Variovorax paradoxus: one gene and its partners. The protein of the gene in region 2 interacts with the protein of the main gene of each other region in a pairwise test. Links are inferred from orthologs where the notes say so. Each region holds a gene or a part of one and is shown on either strand. Other genes may lie near its edges. The genes, in order: QHG62_RS09615, QHG62_RS10195 and glnK.

What was found.
Region 1: the proteins of QHG62_RS10195 (region 2) and QHG62_RS09615 interact in binary tests that used the Escherichia coli proteins (3 or more experiments, as listed by UniProt). The link is inferred for Variovorax paradoxus from one-to-one orthologs.
Region 3: the proteins of QHG62_RS10195 (region 2) and glnK interact in binary tests that used the Escherichia coli proteins (3 or more experiments, as listed by UniProt). The link is inferred for Variovorax paradoxus from one-to-one orthologs.

What each region holds. Positions count from the first base shown.
Region 1 is NZ_CP123990.1:1,962,025-1,969,492, forward strand. Bases 1,522-4,520 are described here. They hold QHG62_RS09615 (P-II family nitrogen regulator), read left to right. Parts: upstream 1,522-2,851; coding sequence 2,852-3,190; downstream 3,191-4,520. Other genes in these bases: QHG62_RS09610 (NAD+ synthase), read left to right, coding at 1,522-2,855; QHG62_RS09620 (TIGR00730 family Rossman fold protein), read right to left, coding at 3,219-3,809; QHG62_RS09625 (diacylglycerol kinase), read right to left, coding at 3,841-4,248; QHG62_RS09630 (RDD family protein), read right to left, coding at 4,245-4,520. Also shown: QHG62_RS09605 (GNAT family N-acetyltransferase), read right to left, coding at 1-1,132; more of QHG62_RS09610, read left to right, coding at 1,152-1,521; more of QHG62_RS09630, read right to left, coding at 4,521-4,811; QHG62_RS09635 (DUF3106 domain-containing protein), read right to left, coding at 4,823-5,620; QHG62_RS09640 (DUF3619 family protein), read right to left, coding at 5,681-6,103; QHG62_RS09645 (RNA polymerase sigma factor), read right to left, coding at 6,100-6,666; QHG62_RS09650 (acetolactate synthase 3 catalytic subunit), read left to right, coding at 6,949-7,468. UniProt on the Escherichia coli protein: P-II indirectly controls the transcription of the glutamine synthetase gene (glnA). P-II prevents NR-II-catalyzed conversion of NR-I to NR-I-phosphate, the transcriptional activator of GlnA. When P-II is uridylylated to P-II-UMP, these events are reversed.
Region 2 is NZ_CP123990.1:2,076,996-2,084,624, reverse strand. Bases 2,445-5,604 are described here. They hold QHG62_RS10195 ([protein-PII] uridylyltransferase), read left to right. Parts: upstream 2,445-2,797; coding sequence 2,798-5,404; downstream 5,405-5,604. Other genes in these bases: pgm (phosphoglucomutase (alpha-D-glucose-1,6-bisphosphate-dependent)), read left to right, coding at 5,489-5,604; map (type I methionyl aminopeptidase), read left to right, coding at 2,445-2,763. In the rest of the region: purL (phosphoribosylformylglycinamidine synthase), read right to left, coding at 1-1,784; more of map, read left to right, coding at 1,939-2,444; more of pgm, read left to right, coding at 5,605-7,144; QHG62_RS10185 (amino acid ABC transporter permease), read right to left, coding at 7,167-7,629.
Region 3 is NZ_CP123990.1:412,427-419,887, forward strand. The notes cover bases 3,115-6,106. They hold glnK (P-II family nitrogen regulator), read left to right. Parts: upstream 3,115-4,437; coding sequence 4,438-4,776; downstream 4,777-6,106. Other genes in these bases: QHG62_RS01915 (YifB family Mg chelatase-like AAA ATPase), read right to left, coding at 3,115-3,322; QHG62_RS01920 (TorF family putative porin), read left to right, coding at 3,540-4,364. In the rest of the region: QHG62_RS01905 (serine/threonine-protein kinase), read left to right, coding at 1-548; QHG62_RS01910 (MFS transporter), read right to left, coding at 541-1,773; more of QHG62_RS01915, read right to left, coding at 1,784-3,114; QHG62_RS01935 (SMP-30/gluconolactonase/LRE family protein), read left to right, coding at 6,666-7,461. UniProt on the Escherichia coli protein: Involved in the regulation of nitrogen metabolism. Regulates the activity of its targets by protein-protein interaction in response to the nitrogen status of the cell.

The DNA of each region.
Region 1 (7,468 bases), 120 kb from region 2 along the record:
CGATGCCTTCGCCCTCGCGCTCGAGAAAGCGCTCGACCGCATCGGCAAACGCCGGGTGTGCCAGCCAATGGGCACTGGTGGTCTTGACCGGCATCAGCGCGCGCGCCATCTTGTGTTCCCCCTGTGCGCCGCCCTCGAAGCGCCCGACGCCATGCGCAATGCACCAGGCCAGCGGCTGGTAGTAGCAAGCCTCGAAATGCAGGCAATCGACGCGTTCGATGGCGCCCCAGTAGCGGCCATAGGCGACCGGCGCGCCGTCGCCGTGTGTGGAGAGCGCAATCAGGCTGGTTGCAATCGGCTTGCCCTCGCGCTCCGCGACGAACAGCAGCCAGGCTTCGGGCATGGTGTCGGCCATGCGCTGGAAGAAATCGCGCGAAAGGTAGGGCGGATTGCCGTGCTCGCGATAAGTGCGCGCATAGCAGCGGTAGAAAAAATCCCAATCGGCCGAAGCGATGTCGGCGCCGCGAGACCAGCGAAAGGTTACGCCCGCCTCGGCCACCTTGCGGCGCTCCTGGCGGATCTTCTTGCGTTTGTCGTGGGAGAGGCTGGCAAGGAACGACTCGAAATCCGTGTATGGCCTGGGTCCGTCGACGCTCGCCGGGGCTGCATTGGTCCAGTGAAACTGCACCGTGTTGCGCAGCATGAGGCCCGCTTCGGTGCAGGCGGCAATGTCGGCGTCCGAGCCGAACAGCAGGTGCAGCGAAGAGAGTTCCTGCGTCTTGCACCAGACCACCAGTGCTTGCACCAGCAGCGTGCGGCTGTGCGCATCGCGCGCCAGGAGCCGCGCGCCCGGCACCGGAGTGAACGGCACCGCCACCACCGCCTTGGGGTAGTAGGCAAGCCCGTGCTGCTCATACGCATTGGCCCAAGCCCAGTCGAAGACATATTCGCCATACGAGTGGGTCTTGATGTAGGCCGGGCAGGCGGCCTGCAATTCATCGTTGCACCAGAGCGTGACGAACTGCGGTGTCCAACCGCTTTCGGGCGAGGCGCTGCCGCTTTCGTGGAGCGCCGCAAGGTATTCGTAGCGCATGAAAGGCGAGGACTGCACCTCGGCGTCGAGCAACGCGTTCCATGCTTTCGGGTTCAGGTCCGACAGCGATGCCATCACCCGAATGACATAATCGTTCAAGCCTTTTTCTTCCTTCCGTATGACGCTCAAGCTCGCCGTCGCGCAACTCAATTTTGTGGTGGGCGACCTCGCCGGCAATGCGAAAAAAATTGTCGATGCCGCGCAGCAAGCCTACGCAGAGGGTGCGCGTCTTCTGCTCACGCCCGAACTCTCGATTGCCGGCTATGCGGCGGAGGATCTTTTCCTGCGGCCCGCCTTTACCGAAGCTTGCGATGATGCCGTGAAAGGCATTGCCGCTGCGCTGGCCGGTCTCAAAGACATGGTTGTGGTGGTGGGGCATCCGACCGGCGGAAGCCTGCGCAGCCGTTCTGTGGCGGTGCAGATGCGCTACAACGCCGCCAGCGTGATCACGGAAGGGCGCATTCTCGAGACCTACGCCAAGCGCGAACTGCCCAACTACCAGGTCTTCGACGAGCGCCGCTATTTCACGCCAGGGCAGGGCACCTGCGTGTTCGAGGCCGGCGGGGTCTCGGTGGGCCTGCTCATCTGCGAGGACGCCTGGTTCGACGAACCGGCCGAACTGGCCCGCGCGGCCGGCGCCGAGGTGCTGGCAGTCATCAACGCCTCGCCGTACCACGTGGGCAAGGAAGGCGAACGCGTCGCGCGCATGGCCGACCGCGCCCGCGCCGTGGGCCTGCCGCTGGTCTACGCGCATTTGGTCGGCGGACAGGACGAAGTGGTGTTCGACGGAGCGTCGTTCGCCCTGAACTCCGACGGCGCCCTGGCCCTGCAGGCGGAGAGCTTCAGGGAGCAACTGGTTTTCATGGAACTGGTGCGGCCGTCGCAGGGCGGCGAAGGCATCGGCTTCGTGGCCGAGCCGGGAGCAATAGCGCCGCCGCGCGATGCCGAGGCCCAGTTGTGGAATGCACTGGTACTGGGCGTGCGGGACTACATCGGCAAGAACGGCTTTCCAGGCGCCATCCTGGGGCTCTCGGGCGGCATCGATTCAGCGCTGGTGCTTGCCATTGCGGTCGATGCGCTCGGCAAGGACAAGGTGCGCGCCGTCATGATGCCTTCGCCGTACACGGCGGACATCAGCTGGATCGATGCGCGAGAGATGGCCAACCGCATGGGTGTGCGCTATGACGAAATTTCGATCAAGCACACCTTCGAGTCGTTCAAGGGCGCGCTCGCTGATGAGTTCAGGGGCCTGCCTGAAGACACGGCCGAGGAAAACATCCAGGCGCGCATTCGCGGCACCCTCTTGATGGCGCTGTCGAACAAGTTCGGCTCGATTGTTCTCACCACCGGCAACAAGAGCGAAATGGCCACCGGCTACTGCACGCTGTACGGCGACATGGCGGGCGGCTTCGCGGTCATCAAGGACCTGCTGAAGACCACCGTGTTTGCGCTGGCCCGGTGGCGCAATGCCCATGACCCGTACGGCACCGGCGCGTCGCCGATTCCCGAGCGGATCATCACGCGGCCCCCCAGCGCCGAACTGCGGCCCGACCAGACCGACCAGGACAGCCTGCCGCCGTACGACATCCTCGACGGCATCCTGGCACGCTACATGCAGGACGACGAGGGCATCGACGAGATCATTGCGGCGGGATACGAACGCGCGGTGGTCGAGCGGGTTGCGCGGCTCATCAAGATCAATGAATACAAACGGCGCCAGGCGCCAGTGGGCATCCGGGTCACCCATCGCAGCTTCGGCAAAGATTGGCGTTACCCTATCACCAGCAAATTCAACGAAACCGCCGGAGCGCAAAAACCATGAAGCAGATCACCGCCATCGTCAAACCCTTCAAGCTCGAGGACGTGCGCGAAGCGCTGGCCGAAGTGGGTGTTACAGGCCTCACGGTGACCGAAGTCAAGGGCTTCGGGCGCCAGAAGGGGCACACCGAGCTCTATCGTGGTGCGGAATACGTGGTCGATTTTCTGCCGAAGATGAAGGTCGAAGTGGTCGTCAACGAGGGCGACGTGGAACGCTGCATCGAAGCCATCGTCAATTCGGCCCGCACCGGCAAGATCGGCGACGGGAAGATCTTCGTCACCGAAGTGGAGCGCATCGTGCGTATCCGAACTGGCGAAGAGAACGAAAACGCCGTGTAAGAAGGGCCGTGCGCCAGTTGGGCTGCGGCTACAGGTTTTCAGCCAGGCGGTCGCTGCGGGGATGCAGCGGCACCTGGGCCCGCAACGCGGTGAGCAGTTCAGTGGGGTCGGTGCCCGTGCGGATGAGTTCCATCTGCCATTCGCCCATGAATCCTTCGCGCACACTGTGCGCCAGGAAGCCCAGCAGGCCGTCGTAGTAGCCGGCGGTGTTCAGGATGCCGGTCGGCTTGTCGTGATAGCCGAGCTGGCGCCAGGTCCAGATCTCGAACAGTTCCTCGAAGGTGCCGATACCGCCCGGAAGGGCGATGAAGGCATCGGCGCGCTCGCCCATCATGGCCTTGCGCTCATGCATGGTGTCGACCACGTGGAGTTCGTCGCAAAGCGTGTTGGCCAGCTCGCGGTCGACCAGCGCCTTGGGAATGATGCCGACCACCCGGCCGCCGGCGTTGCGGGTGGCCTCGGCCACGGTGCCCATCAGGCCGGTGCGCCCGCCGCCGTAGACCAGCTGGCCGCGATGCTGGCCAATCCATTGCCCGACGGCTTCCGCGGCCTTGGAAAACTCAACGCGCTCGCCGGGACGCGAGCCGCAATACACACAGATCGAAAATTCAGGATTCATGCCGCAATCATGCCTCGTGCGGCAGGCGCTTTCATGACGCAAAGCGCTGCCACAGGGCTGCGAGCCAGATGCCTCCGCACAAGGTGAGCGACAGCAGCACGGCGGCGCTGCCCATGTCCTTGGCGCGCTTGGAAAGGTCGTGCCATTCGGGGCCGATGCGATCGATGGCGGCTTCGACCGCCGTGTTGAGCAGTTCGACGATCATCACCAGAATGGCGCTGCCGGCCAGCAGGGCGACTTCGACCCAGCCGCGGCCGAGCCAGAAGGCGGTCGGAATCATCACGATGGCGATGATGGCTTCCTGGCGGAAGGCCGGTTCGCTCCAGCCCGCGCGAAGGCCGTGCAGCGAGATGAGCGTGGCGTGCCAAACGCGCTCGAAGCCCTTGCGGGCTTTTTGCGGATTGACGGCGGGATCGGGTAATTTGGGCAAGGCACTCATCGGCGGCTCATTGGCTTGGAGGTGATGAGCCGCGTGCCGGCCCAGGCGTCATGCCAGAACTGGCGCTCGGGGTGGAAGCGGGCCAGCAATGCCCAGACGGCGACCCATCCGAAGATCAGAACCGTCGATTCTCCTCCCGAAAGCTTGAAAGGTGCGATGGCTACCAGGGGTGGCAGGAACCAGATCCAGCTCAGCAGGTAGCGCGCCAAGGCCCGGCGCTGGCTCACGGGACGGCCGTGCAGGTCGACGATGCGGATGTTCCAGGTTTTCATGGCCAGTGTCTGGCCGCGAGCCCAGAACCAGACGAAATAGACGCCGAACACCACGAAGAGGAAGGCCTGGAGCAGGTGCCGGCGGGAATCCATGGCGTCTCGCATCTGGCCGAGCGTGCTGAACAGCCAGCCTGCCACGAACACCACCGCGAGCAGGAGCATGCCTTCATAGAGCCAGCACGCCATGCGGCGCCGCAGGCCGGGCACTATCGAAAGGGGAGCGCTGCTCGAAGAGTCTGCGGGAGAGGAAGGGGAATTCGATTCCGAAACTTCGGGAGAGGGGGGAACCATCGAAATCTTGTTCAGGGGGCCGAAGGCATCGGCACCTGCGCTTCGGGTGGAACCGGCGCGGAGGGCGTGGCTGGAGCAGAAGAGGGAATGGTCGCAATGGCCGGAGCGCGCTCTGGCGGCGAAGTGACCATGATGGCGGTCGGCGGGGCCGTGGCGGACGCGGCCACGGGAACCGGGGGCGCCAGCAGAATGCGCGGCGTGTGCTGGCCGGAGGGAGTCACCGCCGGAACGGTGACCAGTTTTTGGGCGGGCACGGGGCGCACCGGAATGGCGGCGCCGCGGGGTTTGGCGGGGGCACGTTCCGCGAGGCGGCGCTTTTCTTCTTCGCTCAGCGCCTGGTACTGCTCCCATTTGGCCTTGCGTTCGTCCGCGGGCACGCTTTTCACTTCTGCGAAGTTGAGGCGCGCCTGGGCTCGCTGCTGGTTGCTCAGGGCTGCCCATTCGATCATGCGGCTGTGCAGGGTGGTTTGGTCATCGGCCGACATGTTCGCGTAGTTTCGTGACAGTGCCAGCCATTTGCGCTTGTGCGCCGTGCTCAAGGTGTGCCAGTGCGATGCCAGCGGCTGCAGCGCCTGTTGCTGCTCGGCGGTGAGCTCGTTCCAGAATGGCTTGGTTGCCGGGGCCGCTTTCGAGACCGAGGGGTGCGAGGCCGACGTTGGGGCGGCCTGCGCGGCGTCGGCACCGGCCTTGGGCGACTCGGAACGCTGGTGAGCGCTGGCCGGTGGCAGGCCGGTCAGGCCTGCAAGGGTGAAGACCGCCGTGGCGATTGCACTCGCCCAAACGACGGCGCCCGGCGTTTGCGGGCGCATCGGGCGGGGTGTGGAGGTGCGGAAAACGGAGAAGCGTCGCATTCGTTCGTTCGGCGGGCCTCAGTCCGAAGCGCCGTCCGACTTGAGGAACTGGGCGAATCCGGGATCGGTGTAGGCAGCCGGAGGCAGGTCGTCGGTCAAAAGGGCCGCGTCGACTTCCGCAAGTTCGCTCGCGCGGTCTTCGTCCTGCATGACGCTGATGGTGATCAGCCCGGCAACCAGCGCGATCAGCGGAACCACCGAACCGATGCGGGTCCACCAGCCACCACCCATCGTGGCCACATTGCCCGACTGGATAACGGTTGATGCCGCGCGCAGCTGGGGCGCCTGCTTGCGCATTGCCACGGCCTGGGCACGCGCGACGCGCAGCCGCTCGCCGATGTCATGCGGCAGCTCCTGGCTGCCCGCAGACAGCCGCGCAGCCACTCGCTGGCCGAATTGATCTTCGGCGGCAAAAGAAGAGGTTGGAACCTTAGTGTTCATAGCGAAATTCCCTTGGCTTTGAGCGCTTTGCTCAAGGCGTGCACGGCCCGCGAACAGTGGGTTTTGACGCTGCCTTCGGAGCAGCCCATTGCAGCGGCCGTCTCCGCCACATCCATTTCTTCCCAGTAACGCATCAGGAAAGCCTCTCGTTGACGACCCGGCAGAGCTGCGATCTGTTCTTCGATTTCGTGGAACACCTGGGCGCGGCGGGTCGTGTCCTCGGCGCTCTCCGTCTCCCTTGAGTCGGTTGGAGAGACGAAGTTCTCCAGAAGATCGAAATCGCCGTCGTCGCTGGCGGCTTCGAAGTCGCCCAGGTTCGAGAACAGGGCGCGCCGGGTCTTCTGCCGGCGGAACCAGTCGAGCGTGCAGTTCGAAAGAATGCGCTGGAACAGCATGGGCAGTTCTTCCGGCGGCTTGTCTCCGTAGTGCTGCGCCAGCTTCATCATGCTGTCCTGCACGATGTCGAGAGCCGCTTCCTCGTCCCGCACGTGATAGACCGAGCGCTTGAAAGCGCGCCGTTCGACGCTCTTCAGAAAGTCGGAAAGTTCTTGTTCAGTGGCCAAGCGAGAGGGGGCGCCGTGGGGCGCCGCGTGGGAATAGGGTGTCTGGAAGCGCTGATGTTTTCCGCCGCGGATTATGCCTTCCTGCCTTTTGGTCGCGGTTTTCGCGCGAAGGCCGGCGCATCGATGTCATAATTCGCATTGCAAGTCAAAAGGCAAACGGGTCACGGTCCGGCGGAACATCAGTCCGCTCATGGCTTTGGCCTCAAGTCCTGGCGCGACCCCACAAGGGTTGGCAAGGGGCACCCAAGGTTTTTCGTTCCCGAAAAAACGCAAAGGTTGATCATGGAAATCTCAAAGGCGGAGATCATCTCCGCAGCAGCCGCGTCCTCTGGCGCCGGCAATCAAACGCAAGAGCTCATGGGCGCTGAAGTGCTGGTCAAGGCACTGCAGGCCGAAGGCGTCCAGTACATCTGGGGCTATCCGGGCGGCGCGGTTCTGTACATCTACGACGCGTTCTACAAGCAGGACACCATCCAGCACGTGCTGGTACGCCACGAGCAGGCAGCCGTGCATGCGGCCGACGGCTATGCGCGCGCCACCGGCGAAGTGGGCGTGGCACTGGTTACCTCCGGCCCCGGGCTGACCAATGCGGTCACCGGCATCGCCACCGCGTACATGGACTCCATCCCGATGGTGATCATCTCGGGCCAGGTACCCACCGCCGCCATCGGCCTCGATGCTTTCCAGGAGTGCGACACCGTGGGCATCACGCGCCCCATCGTGAAGCACAACTTCCTCGTCAAGGATCCCAAGGATCTGGCCATGACGATCAAAAAGGCCTTCCACATCGCACGCAGCGGCC
Region 2 (7,629 bases):
GGCTGCACCTGGGCACCTTCGTCAGCCACGAGCAGCTGGCGTTCTTCGGTTGCGACGCCCACCACCGAGAACGGGCAACGCTCGCGCTCGCAGAAGGCCTTGAACTGCTCGAGCGATTCCGGCGCAATGGCCAGCACATACCGCTCCTGGCTTTCGTTGCACCAGATTTCCTTCGGCGCCATGCCCGATTCTTCGAGCGGCACGGCGCGCAGGTCGAAGCGCGCGCCGCGGCCGGCGTCGTTGGTCAGCTCGGGGAAGGCGTTGCTCAGGCCGCCCGCGCCCACGTCGTGGATCGCAAGGATCGGGTTGGCCGCGCCCTGCTGCCAGCAATGGTTGATGACCTCTTGCGCACGGCGTTCGATTTCGGGGTTGCCGCGCTGCACCGAGTCGAAGTCGAGCTCGGCCGCATTGGCGCCGGTCGCCATCGAGCTTGCGGCGCTGCCGCCCATGCCGATGCGCATGCCGGGGCCGCCAAGCTGAATGAGCAGCGAACCCGCCGGGAACTGGATCTTCTTGGTCTGTGTGGCGTCGATGCTGCCAAGGCCGCCCGCGATCATGATGGGCTTGTGATAGCCGCGCTGCACCGTGTCGATGTCGCTCGCCACCGTTTGCTCGTATTCGCGGAAGTAGCCCAGCAGGTTGGGCCGGCCGAATTCGTTGTTGAACGCGGCGCCGCCCAGCGGGCCTTCGGTCATGATCTGCAGCGGGCTGGCAATGTGCTCGGGCTTGCCGTAATGGCCCTCTTCCGGCCAGAGCTTAGACACGGTGAAGCCGGTCAGGCCGGCCTTGGGCTTGGAGCCGCGGCCGGTGGCGCCTTCGTCGCGGATTTCGCCGCCGGCACCGGTGGAGGCGCCGGGGAACGGCGAGATGGCGGTCGGATGGTTGTGCGTCTCGACCTTCATCAGCACATGGCTCAGCGCGCTATCTTTTTGATAGCTCTGCGAACCCGAAGCCGGGATGAAGCGCTCGACTGTGGAGCCCTCCATGACCGAGGCGTTGTCCGCATACGCAACCACCGTGTGCTGCGGGTTCTGCTTTTCGGTGTGGCGGATCATCGAGAACAGGCTTTGGGGCTGGGCCTTGCCGTCGATGGTGAACTGGGCGTTGAAGATCTTGTGGCGACAGTGCTCGCTGTTGGCCTGCGCGAACATCATCAGCTCGACGTCGCTGGGGTTGCGGCCCAGGCGCATGAAGGCGTCGACCAGGTAGTCGATCTCGTCCTCGGCCAGCGCCAGGCCGAAGCCCGTGTTGGCCGCCACCAGCGCGGCACGGCCGCCGGCCTGCACGTCGACCAGCGCCATCGGCCGGGCCGGCAGTTCGCTGAAGAGGCTCGCAGCCTGCTCGACGGTGGCCAGCACCGATTCGGTCATTCGGTCGTGGAGCGGGCCCGACGCGGCGGCCAGCAGGTCGCCCTCGAGCACCGGCGCCTTGCCGATCAGCGGCGCCTTGAGCTTCAGGTGGTACTGGGTCACGCGCTCGACCCGGCGCAGCGCAAGGCCGCAGTTGTGGGCGATGTCGGTGGCCTTGGAAGCCCACGGCGACACGGTGCCCAGTCGGGGCGTGACGACCACCGATGTGGCTGCCTTGGCAGGTGCCTCGAAGGGCTCGCCGTAGGTCAGCAGCGCGGCAAAGCGCTCATGCTCGGCAGCGCTCAGGGTTGCGTCGGTGACCACCAGGTGCACGAAGCGGGCCGAAATGCCTTCGATGCGCGGCTCGATGGCCTGCAGTTTCGGCAGCAGCTGCCGCGCGCGGAAATCGCTGAGTGCGCTGCCGCCCTCGAACATGGTTACGACAGGAAGGGCTTGGGATGCGGGCTGCGTCACGGTCGATGGGGCCTTGGGGCCGCGTTGGGAATCAAAGAATCGAGGCGGAAGACCGCTGACTGGGGTCATCCGCGTTAACCCGGAATTTTAGCTTGCTGAATGGGATAATTCCGGGATGAGCATTACCTACAAAGACGCAGCGGGCATCGCAGCCATGCGCGTCGCCTGCCGCCTGGCCTCCGAGGTGCTGGACTACCTCACACCGTTCATCAAGCCAGGCATCACCACGAACGAGATCGACCGCCTCGCCGCCGAATACATGGTCAAGCAAGGCACCACCTCGGCCACGGTGGGCTACATGGGCGCGAGCAGCGTGCCCTTTCCGAAGTCGCTCTGCACCTCGGTCAACCACGTGGTCTGCCACGGCATTCCCAATGACAAGCCCTTGAAAAAGGGCGACATCATGAACGTGGACGTCACGGTGGTGAAGGACGGCTGGTTTGGCGACAACAGCCGCATGTACATCATTGGCGACGCTTCCATTGCCGCCAAGCGGCTGTGCAGCATCACCTTCGAAGCCATGTGGCACGGCATTCTGCAAGTGCGCCCGGGCGCCCACCTGGGCGACATCGGCCATGCGATCCAGAAATTTGCCGAAGGCCATGGTTTTACGGTGGTGCGCGAGTTCTGCGGCCACGGCGTGGGCCAGCGTTTCCACGAAGAACCGCAGGTGCTGCACTACGGCCGCCCGGGCACGCTCGAAGAACTCAAGCCCGGCATGATCTTCACCATCGAGCCGATGATCAACGCCGGCAAGCGCGACGTGAAGGAAGACTTCAAGGGCGGCCAGTACGACGGCTGGACCATCGTTACGCGCGACCATTCGCTCTCGGCGCAGTGGGAGCACACGGTGCTGGTCACCGAAACGGGTTACGAGGTCCTCACGCTGTCCGAAGGCAGCCCGCCCCTGCCCTCCTTCGTCATTTCCACGAAAACGTGAGCCGCGCGAGCGGCGCACGGCCCCGGACCAAGCCGTGATCGAACCAGCCAAAGTCGACGTGGCAACGCTGCGCGAAGCCTATCGCGCAAAGAAGCTCGCACTCTTCGAAACCTTGCGTTTTGCACGTGCGCCCACGCGCAGCGTGCATACGGTGCTGCGGCAGTTGTCGGCATTGGCCGACCAGACGCTGTGTGCGCTTTGGCGGGAGGCCGATTTCGGCGATTCGCTCACCCTGGCGGCCGTGGGCGGCTTTGGCCGGGGCGAGCTGTTTCCGTATTCCGATGTCGACGTGCTCCTGCTGCTGCCGCCCGAGGGCCACGCCAGCGAAATCGATCCGGCACGCATCGAGGCCTTCATCGGGCATTGCTGGGACGCGGGGCTTGAAATCGGCTCGAGCGTGCGCACGGTCGAAGAGTGCCTCGCCGAAGCCGAGAAAGACGTCACCGTACAAACCTCGCTGCTCGAGGCACGGCTGATTGCAGGCAACAAGAAGCTCTTTGTCGCCTTTCGCCGCCGTTTTACCCGCGCCATCGATCCGCAGGCCTTCTTCGTCGCCAAGTCGCAGGAAATGCGACACCGCCACCAGAAGTTCGACAACACGCCGTACGCGCTCGAACCCAACTGCAAGGAATCGCCAGGCGGCCTGCGCGACCTGCAGACCATTCTCTGGATGACCAAGGCGGCCGGCTACGGCAGCCGCTGGGACGACCTGGCAAAGAACGGCCTTGCCACGCCGTTCGAGGCGCAGCAGATCAAGCGCAACGAAGCGCTGCTTTCGCTGATTCGCGCACGGCTGCACGTGATCGCCAACCGACGCGAAGACCGGCTGGTGTTCGACCTGCAGACTGCCGTGGCCGCGAGCTTCGGCTACGAGAGCGAATCGCAGCGCAAGTCGAGCGAAGCGCTGATGCGGCGCTACTACTGGGCGGCCAAGGCGGTCACGCAGCTCAACCAGATCTTGCTGCTCAACATCTCGGAGCGGCTGCAGCCCAGCGACGAACAGCACACGCCCATCAACGAACGCTTCTACGAGCGCGCCGGCCTGATCGAAATTGCGAGCGACGACCTGTACGAGCGCGAACCGCGAGCCATTCTGGAGACCTTCCTCCTGTACCAGAAGACCATTGGCGTGAAGGGCCTGTCGGCACGCACGCTGCGCGCGCTCTACAACGCGCGCCATGTCATGGACAGCAAGTTCCGGAACGACCCGGCCAATCACGAGACCTTCATGCGCATCCTGCTGCAGCCGTACGGCATCACGCATGCGTTCAGGCTCATGAACCAGACCTCGGTGCTGGGGCGGTACCTGCGGGTGTTCCGCAGCATCGTGGGGCAGATGCAGCACGACCTGTTCCATGTGTACACGGTGGACCAGCACATCCTGATGGTGCTGCGCAACGTGCGGCGCTTCTTCATTGCCGAGCACGCGCACGAATATCCGTTCTGCTCACAGCTTGCGGCCGGCTGGGACAAGCCGTGGATTCTTTACGTGGCGGCGCTGTTCCACGACATTGCCAAGGGCCGCGGCGGCGACCACTCGACGCTCGGCGCGCGCGACGTGCAACGCTTCTGCAAGCAGCACGGCATTGCGCGCGAAGACGCGAAGCTCATCGAATTCCTGGTGGCCGAACACCTGGTGATGAGCCAGGTGGCGCAAAAGCAGGACCTGAGCGACCCGGAAGTGATCGGCGCGTTTGCCAAGCGCGTGGGCAACGAGCGTTATCTCACGGCGCTCTACCTGCTCACCATTGCCGATATTCGCGGCACCTCGCCGCGCGTGTGGAATGCCTGGAAGGGCAAGCTGCTCGAAGACCTTTACCGCTACACCCTGCGTGCGCTGGGTGGCCGCATGCCCGACCCGGACGCAGAGGTGGAATCGCGCAAGCGCGAGGCGCTGGTGCAGCTTGCGTTGCATGCGCAGCGCTTCGAAGCACACAAGGCGCTGTGGGACACGCTCGACGTCGGCTACTTCATGCGCCACGAGGCCAGCGAAATCGCCTGGCACGCCAAGCAGCTTTCGCGCTTTGTGCCGCCGCCCAATGTGCCGGTGGACCCCAAGGCGCCGCCCATCGTGCGGGCGCGCCTTTCGCCCGTCGGCGAAGGGCTGCAGGTGGTGGTGTACACGCCCGACCAGCCGGATCTCTTCGCGCGCATCTGCGGCTATTTCGACCAGTCGTCGTTCAGCATTCTTGACGCGAAAGTACACACCACCAGCAACGGCTACGGCCTTGACACCTTCCAGGTTGTAACTACTTTCCTTCCCGACCACTACCGCGATCTCATCAGCATGGTCGAGCTGGGCCTCGCTCAAACGCTGACCGAAGCCGGGCCGCTGCCTGCACCCAGCGTGGGGCGGGTGTCGCGCCGGGTGCGCAGCTTTCCCATCAAGCCGCGCATCAGCCTGCTGCCCGACGACAAGGCCCAGCGCTGGCTGCTCAACATCTCTGCCAGCGACCGTGCGGGCCTGCTGTATTCGGTGGCGCGCGTGCTTGCGCGGCACCACCTCAACCTGCAGCTCGCCAAGGTCACTACGCTCGGCGAGCGCGTGGAAGACACGTTCCTTATCAGCGGGCCCGAGCTGCAGGGACAGAAGACGCAGCTGGCCATCGAGACCGAGTTGATGGAGGCGCTGGCCTCCTGAGGAGCTTTCCGCTTGTTTCGTTCGCAGGCGCATCCTGCGGCATGATGTTGTCGACTTGATTCAACTCGAACGGCAACACTCGACATGAGCCAAAAGACCCATCCTCTCGCGGGCCAGCCCGCACCGCTGGACCTGCTCGTCAACGTCCCGCGCCTCGTATCGGCCTACTACACGGGCCGGCCCGATCCTTCGGTGCCCGCGCAGCGCGTGGCCTTTGGAACATCGGGGCATCGCGGCTCCTCCTTCGACGACGCCTTCAACGAGTGGCATGTGCTGGCCATGAGCCAGGCCATTGCCGACTACCGCAAGCAAAAAGGCATCGACGGCCCGCTGTTTTTGGGCATCGACACGCATGCGCTCTCCACGCCCGCCTTCAACAGCGCGGTCGAAGTGCTGGCGGCCAACGGCGTCGAGCTGATGCTGTCGAAGGACGACGAGTACACGCCGACGCCCGCGGTCTCGCACGCGATCCTCGTCTACAACCGCGGGCGCACGACCGGGCTGGCCGATGGCATCGTCATCACGCCTTCGCACAACCCGCCCGAAAGCGGCGGCTTCAAGTACAACCCGCCCAACGGCGGTCCGGCCGGCACCGACATCACCTCGGCCGTGGAAGCCGCGGCCAATGGCTATCTTGCCGCCGGCCTTCAGGGCGTGAAGCGCCTGCCGCTCGCGCAGGCCCTGCGCGCCTCGACCACGCACCGTCACGACTACCTGAACACCTATGTGGAAGACCTGGCGCAGGTGCTCGACATGGACGCGATTCGCGGCGTGCCGATCGACCTGGGCGTCGATCCGCTGGGCGGCGCCGGCGTGCGCTACTGGCCCGCGATTGCCGAGCGCTACAAGCTCGACCGGCTCACCGTGCTCAGCCAGGAGGTCGATCCGACCTTCCGCTTCATGTCGCTCGACTGGGACGGCCGCATTCGCATGGACCCGTCGTCGCCAGATGCCATGCACCAGCTCATCGGCCTCAAGGACCGCTTCGGCATTGCCTTTGCATGCGACACCGACCACGACCGGCATGGCGTCGTCACGCGCAGTACGGGGTTGCTGCCGCCGAACAACTACCTGGCGGTGATGGTGGACTACCTCTTCACGCACCGTCCGCAGTGGGCGCCGCATGCGGCCGTGGGCAAGACGGCGGTCAGCAGCCAGATGATCGACCGCGTGGCTGCAAACCTGGGGCGCAAGCTCTACGAGGTGCCGGTGGGTTTCAAGTGGTTTGTCGAAGGGCTGGTGGATTCATCGCTGGGCTTCGGCGGCGAAGAAAGCGCGGGGGCCACCTTTTTGCGGCGCGACGGCACGGTATGGACCACTGACAAGGACGGCATGGTCCCCGCCTTGCTCTCGGCGGAGATTGCCGCACGCACGGGCCGCGACCCCGGCGAGCGTTTTGCCGAACTGGCCGAAGCGCTAGGCAAGCCGGTGTCCAACCGCGTGGATGCCGCTGCCACCGTCGAGCAGAAGAAGAAACTCTCAAGCCTGTCGCCGCAGCAGGTGCTGTCGACGGAACTCGCAGGCGAGAAAATCCAGAACGTGCTGAGCCATGCGCCCGGCAACGGAGCGGCCATCGGCGGCGTGAAGGTGGTCACCGAAAACGGCTGGTTTGCGGCGCGGCCCTCGGGCACCGAGAACATCTACAAGATCTACGGCGAGAGCTTTCTCGGTGCCGAGCACCTCGGGCGCATCCTCGAGGAAGCGCAGCAGCTGGTGGACAAGGCGCTTTCAGCAGGCTGATGGAAAACCGGGCACGGCTGCTTCAGCGCGCGCCCTCCCCCAACCGCCGCTCCAGCCACACGCTGTAGCGCGAGAGGCCGAAGCACAGCACCCAGTACACCGCGGCGATGAACAGGTAGCCCTCGAGGTAGAACGGCCGCCAGGTCGGGTCGCCGCCCAACGCCAAGCCCAGCGCGCCGGTCAACTCGAACAGGCCGACCACCGTGACCAGCGATGTGTCTTTCAGCGTACCGACCACGCTGTTGGTCAGCGCGGGCACCACAAGCCGGAGGGCCTGCGGCAGCACGATGTCGCGTTGAACCGGCCAACGCCCGAAGCCGAGCGCCATCGCCACTTCAGTCTGCCCGCGCGGCACGGCCTGCAGGCCGCCGCGGATGATCTCGGCCAGGTAAGCCGCCACGAACAGCGTGAGCCCGGCCAGCACGCGCACCAGCACATCGGGCTGCCAGCCAGCGGGCCACAAGAGCGGCAGCAGGAAAGAAGCC
Region 3 (7,461 bases), 1.7 Mb from region 2 along the record:
ACGTGCCGGTCATCGCGCCTGCACCTGCAGCGCCCCCCACCGCGGCAGCCCCACCGACACCGGCCGCACCGGCCACACCCCCCGAGCCCGCGCTTGCCACCTCGGAGGTCGAGGACTGGAACCTCGCCCAGGCCGAGAACACGCGCGAAGGCTATGAGGCCTACCTGCGCCGGTATCGCCGCGGCCTGCATGCACGCGAGGCGCGCAACGCCATTGCCGAGCTGAACCGGCTCTCGCCCACCATCCCCGCAGCCCCCGGCACCACGCCGACCACTGCGGTTCCCACCGTGGTGGCCGGTGGCGCCACGCCGCCTGCGCCGCCGGCCGCTCCGCCCGGCAACGGGCGCGTGGTGCTCAACATCCGTCCCTGGGGCCAGGTGTTCGTCGACGGTGCCGACCGCGGCGTGAGCCCGCCGCTCAAGTCACTCTCGCTGCGGCCGGGCATCTACAACATCGAAGTGCGCAACGGCGATCTCGATGTGTTCCGGCAACGCGTGACGGTGCAGGACAGCCGCTCGGCGCCCGTGGTGAGCCACGAGTTCAAGTAGCAGGCGCGCCTGGCACGCGGCGCCAGCGCTGTGCGCCGACCAGCGCCAGCACCGCGACGACGCTGGCCGCCAGCAGCACCCAGAGGCCCGGCGTGTAGCCGGTGCCCGGCTGCCACAGCACGCCTAGCATCAGCGGCGCCAGGGCACGGGCGATGGCGCTCGGCAGCCCCAGTGCACCGTTGAGCGTGGCCACGTGATCGCGGTTCACGTATTGCGCAATCGCGGTGCCCTTCACGATGGTGAGCATGCCGTTGCCCATGCCGTAGAAAAACACGAACAGCAGCGCGGCGCCCGGGTGGCCCGCACCCGCGAGCAATGCAAGCAGGCCGAGCGGAATCAGGCAGGGAATCAGCCGGTTCGCCAGATGCAGGTCGAAGTGGTGCTCGAAGAAATACAGCAACGCCCGCCCCAGCACCTGCACCAGCCCGATGCTCGCGGGCACGGCAATGGCCCACGATTCGCTGAGCCCCGCACCGCGCAACAGGCTCACCATGTGCGGCGGCAACGCGGCCGTGACCGCCATCAGCAACACTGTGAAAACGCCCACCAGCAGGAACGGGGCGGTGCGCATGTAGTGGCCTGCGGGCGCTACGGCCGCCGCTTCGCCTGCGTTGGGCCGCCCGGCTTTCGAACCCGCCGCGGGAGCGGGTGCATGCCGCAGCACCCGCGCATGCAGCGGCGCGCAAATGAAAAGATGAATGGCCGCGAGCACCCACAATGCGTGCCGCCAGCCGAGCTCCGCAATAAGCCAGGCTACGAGCGGAATGAATACCGTGCTCGCCAGCCCGCCGAGAAACGTCAGCGTGATGATCGCGCGTCGAAAGTCGTTGGGGAAGCGCCGCGTGACGATGGAGAACGCAGGGCTGTAGAGCGTGGCCGCCAACCCCGCGCCGAGCAGCGCCCAGGCCGCGTAGAAGCCCAGAGCGCTGTGCACCATGCTCTGGAGCAGCAGGCCGGCCACGATGACCAGCGAGCCGCCGGTCATTACCGCCCGCTCATGGCCGCGATCGATCCAGCGCCCCACCGGCCACGCCAGTGCACCTTCGGCCAGCAGCGCAAGGCTGAACGCCAGTGACGACTGCGCCCGGCTCAGCCCCAGCTCGCGTTCGACCGGCTCCATCAGCAGCGCGAAGCCGTAGAAGACGCTGCCCCAGGTGATGAGCTGGCCGAGCGAGAGCCAGCCGACCATGCGGCGGTTGTAGAGCGTTGGGGCGGGTGTGTTCACTGCTGGAGAGTCAGTTTCGCAACCCCCGACGGTACTGCACAGCCTCCGCCACATGCACGGCCTGCACCGATTCGGCGCCGGCCAGATCAGCCACCGTGCGCGCCACCTTGAGCGCGCGGTGCGTGCTGCGCGCCGACCAGCCGAGCTTGGCTGCGGCGTTGACCATGAACTTGCGCGCGGCGTCGTCCAGTGCGGCGTGCCGGTCGATGGCGCCGGCTTGCAGTGCCTGGTTCGGGCTACCCTGGCGCTGCACCGCAAAGTTGCGCGCGGCAACCACGCGGGCGCGGATGCTGCCGGTCGCCTCGCCGGCCGGCGCACCGAGCAGTTGGTGCGCCGATACCGCGGGCACTTCGATGTGCAGGTCGATGCGGTCGAGCAGCGGGCCGCTGAGCTTGCTTTGGTAGCGCGAAACCTGGTCGGGCGTGCAGCGGCAGGCCTTCAGTGCCGAGCCCTGGTAGCCGCAAGGACAGGGGTTCATGGCAGCGATGAGCTGGAAGCGCGCGGGAAACTCGGCGCGCCGGGCGGCCCGCGCAATGGTGATGGTGCCGGTTTCGAGCGGCTCGCGCAGCGCCTCGAGGGCGGACCTTGCGAACTCCGGGAATTCATCGAGAAAGAGAACCCCGTGGTGCGCCTGTGAGATTTCGCCGGGGCGTGGAGGGGAGCCGCCGCCCACAAGCGCCACCGCACTGGAGGTGTGGTGCGGCGCAGAAGTCGGCCGGCTCATCCAGCGCTCGGTCGAGAAGCTGCCGCCCAGGCTGGCCACGGCCGCGGTCTCCAGCGCCTCGTCGATGCTCATCGGCGGCAGCAGCCCGGCAAAGCGCTGCGCCAGCATCGACTTGCCCGAGCCGGGCTCGCCGACCATCAGGAGGCTATGCCCGCCGGCGGCGGCAATTTCCAATGCGCGCTTGGCGCTTGCATGTCCCTTCACGTCGGCCAGGTCGGCATATCGGGGGGTAGCGCCCGCCTCGGCGGCCTGGATGCGTGCCCAGCCGTCCGCGCTGGGCGGCTCGGCCGGCTGCGCCGCGCCGCCTTCAGGCATGAAGCGCTGCACCACATCGAGCAGGTGCCTGGCCCCGTACACCTCGCCGCCGGGCACCAGGGCCGCTTCTTTTGCGCTTTCGGTAGGCAGCACCAGCCGTGTCGCGATGCCGCGGGTGTGCAGCGCAAGCGCCATGGCCAGCGCGCCGCGCACGGGCCGCAGCTCGCCTGAAAGGGAAAGTTCGCCCGCAAATTCGTGCCCGGCCAGGCTTGCAGCCTGGATCTGCCCGCTGGCCGCGAGGATGCCAAGCGCAATGGGCAGGTCGAAGCGGCCGGAGTCCTTGGGCAGGTCGGCTGGCGCCAGGTTGACGGTGATCCGCTTGTTATTTGGAAACTCGAGGCCGGCATTCTGTATGGCCGAACGCACGCGTTCGCGCGCCTCCTTGACCTCGGTTTCTGCCAGCCCGACCAGCGTAAAGCTGGGCAGGCCGTTGGCCAGATGCACCTCGACCGTGACACTGGCCGCTTCCAGCCCAAGCAAAGCGCGGCTTTGCACCAAAGACAAGCTCATTTTTATTACTCTCCCCATTGTGGTGCGCCCGTTTTTGGTCGGACTTGTGCACCGCGGGCCCCCGGAAGGGCACCGCAACTGAACACTCTTGTAACTTTTCACGCGGACTGCGGAGGCCGGGGCTGCAGCCATGCAGCAGGCGGAACGAGCACTTTGGCACGCTCCCTGCTATGAGACGGTGTCCCCCCAACGATCCAACCAACTCCGAGGAGTCTCGATGATGCACCGTAATTTCGCCCAGGCAGTGGCCGTGGTCGCCCTTGCAGCCCTGCCGATGCTGGCGAGCGCCCAGCTCTCGGGGAATGTGGCCCTGACCAGCAACTACAAGTTCCGCGGCCAGGACCAGGACATGATCGGGAAGAACGACTACGCCAAGACCAAGGGCTTCAAGCCGGCCATCCAGGGCGGCTTCGACTACGCCTTCGGCGAAAGCGGCTTCTATGTGGGCAACTGGAATTCCAGCGTCAACTGGCTCCAGGGCAACAGCATCGAAAGCGACATCTACGGCGGCTACAAGTTCAAGGCCGGCCCGTTCGACATGGACGTGGGTGCGCTGACCTATATCTACCCGGGCAACTCCATCGGCAACACCACCGAGCTGTACGGCGCGGGCACCTGGGCCGACGAAGCCATCGGCTCGTTCACCCTGAAGTACTCGCACACGGTCTCCAAGGACTACTTCGGCTATGCGGGCTACAAGTCGGGCTCGGGCCTGAAGGGCCGCAACACCGGCTACCTGAACCTGGCCTACAGCAAGGAAATCGTGCCCAAGCTCACGCTGAAGGCGGCCGTGGGCTACACGCACATGTCCAGCGACATCCGCAGCCTGGGCTACAAGAGCTACGTGGACTACAACGTGGGCGTGTCGTATGACTTCGGCAACGGCCTGGCACTTGCCGGCTCGGTGCAGGGCGCCAACAAGAAGAGCTCTTACCTCGCGCTGAGCAACCCGGGCGTGGACTTCGGCTTCGGCCCGATCGGCGAGCAGTACTACTCGCCCAACAAGGCCCGCTTCATCGTTACGCTCAGCAAGACGCTGTAAGAGCAGGCACAAGAACAAAGGTGCGGCCCAAGCTGCCGCACCATTCATTCCATCCAAGAAGGAGAAAGTCATCATGAAGCTGGTCACAGCCATCATCAAACCGTTCAAGCTCGACGAAGTGCGCGAAGCACTGTCGGCCATCGGCGTGCAAGGCATCACGGTCACGGAGGTCAAGGGATTCGGTCGCCAGAAGGGCCACACCGAGCTGTACCGCGGCGCCGAGTACGTGGTCGACTTCCTGCCCAAGGTCAAGATCGAAGCGGCGGTGTCCGACGACCTCGTCGACCGCGTGATCGAAGCCGTCGAAGGCGCAGCCCGCACCGGCAAGATCGGCGACGGCAAGATTTTTGTCTACAACCTCGAGCAGGTCGTTCGCATCCGCACCGGTGAAACCGGCCGCGAAGCCCTCTGATCAGCCCGGAAAAAAACAACCATGAAAAAACTGCTTGTTTCTCTTGCGCTCGGCTTGAGCGTGCTCGCTGCCGGCACCGCCTCGTTCGCACAGGCGCCGGCGGCTGAAGCGCCGGCTGCCACGGCACCGGCTGCAACCGCCCCGGCTCCCGCTGCAGCCCCCGCGGCCGCGGCACCTGCCGCCGCCCCCGCTGCTGCTGCCGAAGCAGCGCCCGCCGCGGCTCCCGCTCCTTCGTTCAACAAGGGTGACACCAGCTGGATGATGCTGTCCACGCTGCTCGTCATCATGATGACCATTCCCGGCCTGGCGCTGTTCTACGGCGGCCTGGTGCGCAGCAAGAACATGCTGTCGGTGCTGATGCAGGTGATGGTCACCTTCTCGCTGATCGTCGTGCTGTGGCTCATCTATGGCTACAGCCTGGCCTTCACCGAAGGCAATGCCTTCATCGGCGGCTTCGACCGGCTCTTCATGAAGGGCGTGTTCGATCCGGCCACCGGCGTGTTCGCGCCCGGCGCCACCTTCAGCAAGGGTGTGTACATCCCCGAGCTGCTGTTTGCCGCCTTCCAGGCCACGTTCGCCGGCATTACCTGCTGCCTGATCGTGGGTGCCTTTGCAGAGCGCGCCAAGTTCTCGGCCGTGCTGCTGTTCATGGTGATCTGGTTCACCTTCAGCTATGCGCCGCTGGCCCACATGGTCTGGTTCTGGCTTGGCCCTGACGCCTACACCGCCGCCAACGTGGTGGATGCCAACAACGCCAAGGCCGGCCTGATCTGGCAATGGGGCGCGCTCGACTTCGCGGGCGGCACCGTGGTGCACATCAATGCAGCCGTTGCAGGCCTGGTCGGCGCCTACGTCATCGGCAAGCGCGTCGGATACGGCAAGGAAGCCTTCACGCCTCACTCGCTCACGCTCACCATGGTCGGCGCCTCGCTGCTGTGGGTCGGCTGGTTCGGTTTCAACGCAGGTTCGGCCCTCGAAGCCGGCACCAGCGCCGTGCTCGCCTTCATGAACACCTTTACCGCCACCGCCGCAGCAGTGCTTGCATGGTGCATCGGTGAAGCGCTGATGCGCGGCAAGGCCTCGATGCTGGGTGCCGCTTCGGGCGCCGTTGCAGGCCTCGTGGCCATCACCCCGGCCGCCGGCAACGTCGGCCTGATGGGCGCCATCATTATCGGCTTCATCGCCGGCTTCGCCTGCCTCTGGGGCGTCAACGGCCTCAAGAAGCTGCTCGGCGCTGACGACTCGCTCGACGTGTTCGGCGTGCACGGTGTCGGCGGTATCGTCGGCGCGCTGCTCACCGGCGTGTTCAACACCCAGGCACTCGGCGGCCCCGGCCTCGTGGGCGACTGGGTCACGGCCAGCGTGGTGTCCAACGGCATCGGCGCACAGGTCTGGATCCAGCTCAAGGGCGTGCTGCTGACCATCGTGTGGTCTGGCGTGGTGGCGTTCATCGCCTTCAAGATTGCCGATCTCACCATCGGCCTGCGTGTGTCGGAAGAAGAAGAGCGCGAAGTTCATCGCCTTCAAGATTGCCGATCTCACCATCGGCCTGCGTGTGTCGGAAGAAGAAGAGCGCGAAGGCCTCGACATCTCCTCGCACGGCGAGACCGCATATAACAGGTAACCCCCAAGCAATAGGCAACCCCCCAGTCTTCGCGCACTTCGTGTCGCTTCGCCAACCCCCCTGCTGGGGGCAACACCAGAGGCCCGGCAAAGCCGATTCCTCGGTGTTCCACGAAGGGGGCATACGAGGCGCGGGCTGGTGGTGAGAAGAAGAAAAACAGTAACGATTTTTCAGCGAGTCTCCTTTGGATGTTCAGCCCGCGAGCGCTTCGGCGCCAGCGGGCTTTTTTTTGTCTGCGGGGCGGCGGATGCACAATGCCGGGATCATGTGGACCACCCTCGAAGACAGCCTTTGCGAACTCGGCGAATCGCCGTTCTGGCACCCGCACGAACGCTCGCTTTACTGGCTCGACATTCCGGGGCGCGCGGTGCTGCGCACGCGCGGGGAAATCGGCATGCCCGACGCCAAGGTGGAGCGCTGGGCGTTGGCCACCGAGCCAGGTTGCATGGCTCCGGCGCGGAGCGGCGGGCTGGTGATTGCGCTGCGCGACGGCATCTACCGGGCGCGCGAGTGGGGTGGTGAACTGGTTGCGGTGGCGCGTGTGGAGCACGACGCGCGCACCATGCGCTTCAACGACGGCAAATGCGATGCGCTGGGCCGTTTCTGGGCCGGTTCGCTCAACGAGGCCAAGGACCAGGCCAACGCCGCACTCTATTGCTTCGATGCCCGCACCGACACCGGTGTGTCGCCCACGTTGACGCAAATGGCCAACGAGTCCACCACCGGCAACGGGCTCGCTTTCTCGCCCGATGCCAGCACCCTCTACTGGGCCGACACCGCCGCACATGTGGTGTGCGCCTGGGACTGGGGCTCCGAGGCCAATTCGCTTTCGCACGCACGCGTGTTCCACCAGTTCGAGCCGAAACCCCAGGGCTGGACGCCCGATTCATCCCTGCGCTACGAAGGTCGGCCCGATGGCGCGACGGTCGACGCAGAGGGCCACTACTGGGTTGCGATGTTCGAAGGGGCACAGCTGCTGCGCCTCGCGCCGTCCGGTGAAATCGTGGCTTCTGTTCCCGTTCCTGTTCAGTGCCCGACCATGCCGTGTTTTGGTGGGGACG